DNA from 2 places in the Nonomuraea sp. NPDC049152 genome. Region 2 is predicted to be linked to the other one. Evidence: riboswitches for the same ligand, from Rfam matches in the RefSeq annotation. Region 2 holds a riboswitch; the other holds the start of a gene.
The links. Region 2 has a riboswitch for S-adenosylmethionine ahead of thrC (threonine synthase). Riboswitches for the same ligand answer to the same signal wherever they lie in the genome.

Region 1 (4,307 bases), on a different contig from region 2:
GGCCGTGGCGATGCGCTCGCCGTCGAGGGTGAGGCGGAGCCGTAGAACACCGTGCGTCGAGGGATGCTGGGGGCCGATGTTGAGGATCATGTCCTCCGTGGCCAGCTCCTTGGCGCCCGCTCCGATGCCGACCACGCGTTCTTCCATACCGTCATGCTGCCACTGGCGCTGATAGTGATCCAGTCAAGGAATGGTCTATTTGCGCATTTCGCCAGGTGGTGCGGGGACATAGGGCCCATGAAGCGAGCGGTTTTCGACCTGGCCGTGCTGGTGGCGCGGGTGGTAATCGGCGTGATCTTCGTCGCCCACGGCTGGCAGAAGTTCCAGGGCGGACTCGGCGCCGTCACTCAGATGTTCACCCAGATGGGGATCCCGCTGGCGGGGCTGTCCGCGGCCTTCGCCGCGGCGGCCGAGCTGGTGGGCGGCGCCTTTCTGATCGTCGGCCTGCTGGTGCGCCTGGCGGCGCTCGCGCTGGTCGTCGACATGGTGGGCGCCTTCGTGTTCGTGCACGGCGGCAAGGGCATCTTCGTGACGAGCGGCGGCTGGGAGCTGGTCGGCGCCCTCGCGTCCGCCTGCCTCCTGCTGGTGGCGGTCGGCGGGGGACGCTTCGGTGCCGACGGCCTGCTCGTACGCGCCCGCGGGCGGAAGGCCGAGCAGCGCGAGGCCGAGCGAGAGGCCGAGCGCGCCCCCATGGACATCTTCGACGAGCCGCGGCGCGACGAGGACCTGCCGCCCGACTCGCCGACCCGGCCCTAGCTAGCGGCGGGCGACCAGATCGTGCAGCGCGCCGACGAGCCGGTCGACGTGCTCCTCCGTCGTGCCGATGCCGATCGAGGCCCTGACGGCCGACGCGGTGTCGTCCTCGCAGCCGCCGTCGTTCTGACTGTCGCGCCCGCTTCGGTCCTCGTTGGCTCGTGCCTCGCTCTCTCCGCCCGAGCTCCTGCGCTCGGGGATGTCGAGCAGGTGCCGCACGAACGGGTGCGCGCAGAACTTCCCGTCACGCACGCCGATGCCGTACTCGGTGGAGAGCGCCTCGGCGACCTGCCTGGCGGTGTAACCGTCGACGACGAACGACACGATGCCGACCCGCGGGTGGTCAGGCCCCCAGAGCGACAGCTCGCGGACCCCCTCGACGGCGTCCAGCCCTTCACGCAGCCTGGAGATCAGCCGCTCCTCCTCGTGGACCAGCGGCGTCCATCCCGTCGCGGTGAGCGCGTCGCACGCGGCGGCCAGCGCGATCGCGCCCAGCACGTTCGGGGTCCCGGCTTCGTGCCTCGGCTCTGCGTCCTCGTGCCACTCGGTGGTGCCGTCGGCCAGGGTGCCCACCGACTTCACCGCGCCGCCCCCCTTGAGGTACGGCTCGCCGTCCGAGAGCCAGTCGCGCCGCCCGACCAGCACGCCCGCGCCGAAGGGGGCGTAGAGCTTGTGGCCGGAGAAGGCGACGTAGTCGAGGTCGAGCGCGGTCAGGTTGAGCTTGCGGTGAGGGACGAGCTGGGCGGCGTCGACGAGGATGCGGGCGCCGTGCCGGTGGGCGATGTGCGCGAGGGCGGCGATCGGCCACAGCTCGCCCGTCACGTTCGAGGCGGCGGTCACGACGAGCAGCTTGGGGCCCTCGATGGCGGCCAGCGCCTCGTCGGCCTGCCGTACGGCCTCGCCGGGGAAGGCGGGCGGCGCGAGGCGCACGACGCGCTGCCACGGGAGTAGGGACGCGTGGTGCTCGGTGTCGAAGACCACGGTCGTGGCGCCCTTGGGAAGGCACCTGGCCAGCAGGTTGGTGGCGTCGGTCGTGTTGCGGGTGAAGACGACCGCGTCGTCGGCGCGGGCGCCGACGAAGGCGCGGACGGTGTGGCGCGCCTGCTCGTAGCGGGCGGTGGTCAGCTGGGAGGCGTAGCCCGCGCCGCGGTGGACGCTGGAGTAGGCCGGGAGCGCGGCGGCGACGGCCGCGCTGACCGGCTCCAGACAGGGGGCGCTGGCGGCGTAGTCCAGGTTGGCGTAGGAGACCAGGCGACCACCCTTGACGGGCACCTCGAGGTCCTCGCCCAGCACCTTGACCTGAACGGGGTTGAAGATCGTCGCAACGGACACGGCACAGCCCTTCTAGGGTCATCGGACCCCTGGCCATGGCGCATCGGAGCCCGCGCTTGCCCGCCACACCTCGTGGCGGACCAGGTCTTCACCCGGGGCACCCCGCCGCGGACGCGAGGGTTGCCGGCCAGCAAGCCGGGGCTAAGCGCTGGCACTCATGACCTACGCCCGAACTATAACCGACATGGGGTGCCGTTTCGCAAGCCGCGAACTTCTGGGGCGGTGAGCTCGTTGGGGATGGGGACAGCGAACAAGGAGGCACATGATGCTGGACTGGGTGGCAGACCCACAGATCTGGATCGGGTTCTTCACCCTGGTCGCCCTGGAGATCGTGCTGGGGATAGACAACATCATCTTCATCTCGATCCTGGCCGGGAAGCTCCCGCCCGAGCAGCGCGACAGGGCCAGGGTCCTCGGCCTCGCCGCCGCGCTCGTCTCGCGCCTGCTGCTGCTCCTCGGGCTTTCCTGGGTGGTACGGCTGACGGAGCCGCTCTTCGAGGTACTGGGGCAGGAGATCTCGGGCCGAGATCTGATCCTCATCCTCGGCGGCCTGTTCCTGCTGGCCAAGAGCGTGCTGGAGATCGGCGAGAGCATGGAGCTGAAGGACAAGGAGGGTAAGCAGGGCAAGGTGACCTCCTTCACCTCGGTCATCCTCCAGATCATGGTGCTCGACGTCGTGTTCTCGCTCGACTCGGTCATCACCGCGGTCGGCATGGTGGACGAGCTGGGTGTGATGGTCGCGGCGGTCATCGTCGCGGTGCTGGTGATGCTGTTCGCCTCGGGGCCGATCAGCAGGTTCGTTGACAGGCATCCGAGCATCAAGATGCTGGCGCTGTCGTTCCTGGTGCTGATCGGTGTCGTGCTCCTGGCCGAGGGCTTCGACCAGCACATCCCCAAGGGCTACATCTACTTCGCGATGGCGTTCTCGGTGGTCGTCGAGCTGCTCAACATCAGGATGCGGAGCAGGCACGCGAAGGCCGAATCTAAGATGCAGTAGTGCGCTTTGATCCTTGGAATCCGGATTTTGTAGCTTCGCCGTACGCGGTCTATGACGAGCTGCGGCGCGACGCGCCCGTCAGCTTCTTCGAGCCCACGGGACAGTGGCTGATCGCCAGGCACGCGGACGTCAACGCGCTGCTCAGGGATCGCCGCCTTGGCAGGTCCTACCTGCACCTCGCCACGCACGAGGAGTTCGGCCGCGAGCCGGAGCCGGAGTTCCAGGATCCGTTCTGGCGGGTGGTCAGGGCGGGCATGCTCGACGTCGAGCCGCCCGTCCACACCCGCCTGCGCCGCCTGGTCTCCAAGGCGTTCACGCCCCGCATGGTCGAGTCGATGCGGCCCAGGGTCCGCGCGATCGTCGAGGGCCTGGTCGACGACTTCGTCGAGAAGGGCGGCGGCGACCTGATCGCCGAGGTGGCCGAGCCGCTGCCGGTCACCGTCATCGCCGAGATGCTCGGCGTCCCCGACGCCGACAGGCATCTGCTGCGCCCGTGGTCGGCCGACATCTGCGGCATGTACGAGCTGAACCCCTCGCAGGAGGCCCAGCACACGGCGGTCAGGGCCGCCTCGGAGTTCTCCGACTACCTCAAGGACCTCGCCCGCGCCCGCAAGGCGGACCCGGGCGAGGATTTGATCAGCGCGCTCGCCCAGATCGGGGAGCTGACCGAGGACGAGCTGGTCGGCACCTGCGTGCTGCTGCTCAACGCGGGCCACGAGGCGACCGTGAACGTCACCGGCAACGGCTGGTGGTCGCTGTTCCGCAACCCCTCCGAGCTCGTACGGCTGCGCGACGACCTCTCGCTGCTGCCCACCGCGATCGAGGAGCTGATGCGCTACGACACCCCGCTGCAGATGTTCGAGCGCTGGGTGCTGGAGGACATCGAGGTCGGCGGCGTGGCCATCCCGAAGGGGAAGGAGGTGGCCCTGCTGTTCGGCTCGGCCAACCGCGACCCCGAGGTCTTCGACGAGCCCGACAGGCTCGACGTCGGCAGGGCGGACAACCCGCACATCTCGTTCGGCGCGGGCATCCACTTCTGCCTGGGCGCGCCGCTGGCCAGGATCGAGCTGGTGGAGTCCTTCGGCGCCCTCCTGAGGAAGGCGCCGGCGATGGAGCTGACGAGCGAGCCCGTCTGGAACCCCGGCTACATCATTCGAGGGCTTCGGTCGCTGGACGTTTCCTGCGGTTGAGCGAACCGAGTGAGCCAGTGGACCCGGCAGGTCCT
Region 2 (4,307 bases):
CGCGGCCGAGACGCCGAGGTCTGCGCGGAGCAGGGGGAGCGCGGCGCTGAGGCCGTAGATGAAGGTCGCGAAGACAGCGAGTTGGAGGTAGACGAGCCAGGTGATTCTGTCTCTGGTCAGCCGGTCAGAGGCTGGCAAGTTGCTCGCCGAGCCATCGTCGCGGAGGCAGGGCGGTGGCGGCGGCCTTGAGCCTCGCGCATCGCCGTACCCGCTCCTCCTCCGCCATCTCCAGCCCCGCGCGCAGGGCCTCGGCCGTCTCGCCGACGTCGAAGGGGTTGATCACGAGAGCGTCGGCGCCCAGCTCGGCCGCCGCGCCCGCCTCGCGCGAGAGCACGAGTGCGCAGCGCGGGGACAGGATCGGGCCCTCCTTGGCGACCAGGTTCATGCCGTCGCGGATGGGGTTGACCAGCAGCACGTCGGCCAGGCGGTAGGCGGCGAGAGAGCGCGGGTAGTCGTCGTTGACGTTGAGGATCAGCGGATCCCAGTCCTCGGTGGCGTACTCGTCTTCGATCTCTTTGGCACAGCGTTGCACGGCGGCAGTGTATTCGCGGTATTCGGGCAGGTCGTGGCGGGATGGGTAGGCGAAGGCGAGATGCACCACCCGGCCGTGCCACTCGGGATGGGCGGCGAGGAACTCCCTGTAGGCCAGCAGGCCGCGGACGATGTTCTTCGACAGCTCGGTGCGGTCGATGCGCACGATCAGCCTGCGGTCGCCGACCTGCTCGCGCAGCGCGGCCATGTTCGACTCGACGTCGGGCTCGCAGGCGCGCTTCCACAGCGAATCGCCGTCGACGCCGAGGCCGTGCACGCCGATGCGGGTGGTGCGGCCCTCGTGGCTGACCGACCTGTCGACGACCTTGGCGCCCAGCAGGCTCTGGCAGCAGTCCATGAACGCGTTGGCCCACCGCTCGGTCAGGAACCCCGCGTGGTCGGCGCCCAGGATGCCTTCGAGCACCTCGCGCGCGACCTCGTCGGGCAGCAGCGAGAAGTACTCGGGCGGTGCCCAGGGCGTGTGGCTGAAGTGGCTGATCCGCAGGTCGGGGCGCTCGGCCCGGAGCATCGCAGGGGTGAGCGTCAGGTGGTAGTCCTGCACCATCACCTTGGCGCCGTGGCTGGCCTCCTCGGCCAGCGCCAGCGCGAAGGCGCCGTTGTAGTCGCGGTAGGACTCCCACTCCTTGGTGAACCTTGTGCCGAAATAGGGGGCGTTAGGCGTGTCGTACAGCAGGTGGTTGACGAACCAGAGGGTCGAGTTGGCCACCGCGTTGTACGCGCGGTGGAAGGTCGCAGGCGGGATGTCCAGCATGCGCAACTTGCCGGTGTCATAGCCCGCCTGGTCGAGCCGACCACCGGGGGCCAGCCGTACGGCGCTGCGGTCGCCGTCGGACAGCGCGGCGCACACCCAGAGCACGCCCTCGTCCCTGACCACTCCCGAGAGCCCGGAAACCAGGCCCCCGCCGCCGCGTTTCATGGTCAGGTCGCCGTCGTCGGACACGGTGAAGGAGACAGGGCCACGGTTCGAAGCCACAAGAACGCTGTTCACAACATCCACCATGACCCCGAACATAGGATCTCGCTATGGCCCTAGATGAGCTAACCGAGGAACTGGCCCGCTCCGCCGCGGGCGGCGATCACCGCGCGCTTGGCGAGCTCCTGAAGCGGATCGAGCCCGACGTACTGCGCCACTGCGCCCGTATCCTGCCATATCACCAGGACGCCGAGGAGGCGTGCCAGGACACTTTGCTCGCGGTCGCCCGCAACATCGCCCGTTTCGAGGGCAGGGCGAGGTTCAGCACGTGGCTGCACATCGTGACGGCCAACTGCGCGCGCACCACCTACAGGTCGTTGAAGCGCAGGGCCGCCGAGCAGACCTCGGAGGAGTTGCCCGTGCAGAAGCCCGACGTGCGCAGGGTGAGCGTCATCGCGGGGTCACGGCTCGACCTGCTCGAGGCCATGGAGGCGCTGGAGGCCGACAAGCCCGACCTGGCCCAGGCGCTGGTGCTGCGCGACATCGTCCAGCTCGACTACAACGAGGTGGCCGAGCAACTGGGCATCCCGCTCGGCACCGCCAAGTCGCGGATCCACCAGGCGCGCAAGTACGTTCAGGCCGCGCTCGGTGATACTTATCGTCTCAGCTAGTGAGACGACAGGTCGTGTCACGAGCACGGCCGGGTATGGTGATGCCCATAACTTCATATTGCTCATCCAGAGGGGTGGAGGGACCGGCCCTGCGAAGCCCCGGCAACCCTCCCGGACTGAACTCGTGAAGTGACGAGGCCGGCCGGGACAGGTGCCAATTCCGGTCTGTGGCCAGGGTGGTCGCAGACGAAGATGAGGGAAGGCCTCGCTTCATGTCGCTTGACTTCGGTCCTGCTGTCGCTCTGTCCTGCCGCGAGTGCGGCGCGCGCTACGACCTCGGCCCCAGCTTCGCGTGTCTGGAGTGTTTCGGGCCGCTCGAGGTGGCCTACTCCTTCGGGTCCGTGTCCCGCGCCGACATCGAGGCAGGACCCGCCAACATCTGGCGTTACCGCTCGCTGCTGCCGGTGCCCGTCGACGTGGCGAGCAAGCAGAACATGAACCCTGGCTGGACGAAGCTCGTCAAGGCCGACAATCTGGGCAAGGCGCTCGGCATTCGCGACCTCCACGTGAAGGACGACTCGGGCAACCCCACCCACTCCTTCAAGGACCGCGTGGTCGCCATCGCCGTCGAGGCGGCGCGCAACTTCGGCTTCCACACGCTGTCGTGCTCGTCCACCGGCAACCTGGCCGGCGCGGTGACCGCGGCCGCGGCCCGCGCGGGACTCGACGCCTGCGTGTTCATCCCGGCCGACCTGGAGCAGGCCAAGATCGCCATGGCGCGGGTCTTCGGCGGCAAGCTGGTCGGCATCCAGGGCACCTACGACGAGGTCAACCGCTTCTGCTCCGAGCTCATCGGCGACCCGCTGGGCGACAAGTGGGGCTTCGTCAACGTCAACCTGCGGCCCTACTACGCCGAGGGCTCCAAGACGCTGGCCTACGAGATCGCCGAGCAGCTCGGCTGGAAGCTGCCGGACCAGATCGTCATTCCGGTGGCCTCGGGGTCACAGCTCACGAAGATCGACAAGGGCTTCAAGGAGCTGATCGCGCTCGGGCTGGTCGAGGACGCCCCCTACAAGATCTTCGGCGCGCAGGCGCTCGGCTGCTCGCCGGTCTCCACGGCCTTCAAGGCAGGGCACGACGTGGTGCAGCCGGTCAAGCCCGACACCATCGCCAAGTCGCTGGCCATCGGCAACCCCGCCGACGGGCCCTACGTGCTCGACATCGCCCGCCGTACGGGTGGGGCGGTCGAGGACGTGACGGACGCCGAGGTGGTGTCCGCGATCAAGCTGCTGGCGTCCACGGAGGGCGTCTTCGCCGAGACCGCGGGCGGGGTGACCGTCGGCGTGCTGAAGAAGCTCGTCGACACGGGTCAGCTCGACCCCTCGCTGACCACCGTGGTGCTCAACACCGGTGACGGGCTCAAGACGCTCGACGCGATCGCGGACGACGCCACACCCACGGCCGTGATCAGGCCGTCCCTTGACGCGTTCCGCGCGGCTGTCTGAAAGGAAAGGTAGAAGTCATGAGCGTTTCGGTGCGGATTCCCACCATCCTGCGCACGTACACGGGCGGCAGCGCGGAGGTGAGTGGCGAGGGTGCCACGCTTCGCGAGGTGCTGCAGAAGCTCGACGCCGACTACCCGGGTATCGGCGCGCGAATTTTGGATGAATCGGGCAAGCTTCGCCGTTTTGTCAACGTTTATGTCGGGGAAGAGGACGTCCGTTTCGTGGGCGGACTCGACAGCGCCACTCCTGAGGGCGCGCAGATCTCCATCATCCCCGCCGTGGCCGGCGGCTGACCCTTTTCGGTCTTCACGGACGCCCGCGAGGTTTTCTCGCGGGCGTTTTTGTATCTTATGCCCGTTTTTAACGGCGCACCTTCCTGGTCCTGCCTGGCTGGGCGGCATGGGCGTGTGGGCAGGGACTCCTGGGGCGTCCGCGGCTAAAGGCCGCAGCTCGCGTACGGCCGGCCTTTTCGCAAGAAAGTGGAATATTTAACTAACCTTTCCGCGACTACAAGAATGCCTCCGCGAACGCCAAGAAGTAGTTTGGCGATTGACTCTGTTGTTCTACGGCATGCCACAGGTATGGTCGAGGGCGATCGTGCGGCTGATTTCCCCATAAGTCGCGCCGATCGCGGATCTCGCGAGTGAATGGGCGGGGTCCAGAGCCAAGTAAGAGGAGTCGGAAGTGGCGCAGGGCACCGTCAAGTGGTTCAACGCGGACAAGGGC

Region 1: it holds a riboswitch for S-adenosylmethionine, as region 2 does, so the genes downstream of both, AB0B45_RS30935 (aminotransferase class V-fold PLP-dependent enzyme) here and thrC (threonine synthase) in region 2, are expected to answer to the same signal.

What each region holds. Positions count from the first base shown of each region.
Region 1 covers NZ_JBEZDO010000019.1:151,055-155,361, reverse strand. The annotation lists gene AB0B45_RS30945 (NADH-quinone oxidoreductase subunit D) at 1-147, opposite strand, end outside; gene AB0B45_RS30940 (DoxX family protein) at 238-756, shown strand; gene AB0B45_RS30935 (aminotransferase class V-fold PLP-dependent enzyme) at 757-2,085, opposite strand; SAM riboswitch class IV at 2,133-2,248, opposite strand; gene AB0B45_RS30930 (TerC family protein) at 2,348-3,082, shown strand; gene AB0B45_RS30925 (cytochrome P450) at 3,082-4,272, shown strand.
Region 2 covers NZ_JBEZDO010000007.1:296,683-300,989, reverse strand. The annotation lists gene AB0B45_RS16350 (hypothetical protein) at 1-138, opposite strand, end outside; gene AB0B45_RS16345 (trehalose-6-phosphate synthase) at 125-1,552, opposite strand; gene AB0B45_RS16340 (RNA polymerase sigma factor) at 1,576-2,136, shown strand; SAM riboswitch class I at 2,196-2,335, shown strand; gene thrC (threonine synthase) at 2,349-3,581, shown strand; gene AB0B45_RS16330 (MoaD/ThiS family protein) at 3,599-3,874, shown strand; gene AB0B45_RS16325 (cold-shock protein) at 4,266-4,307, shown strand, end outside.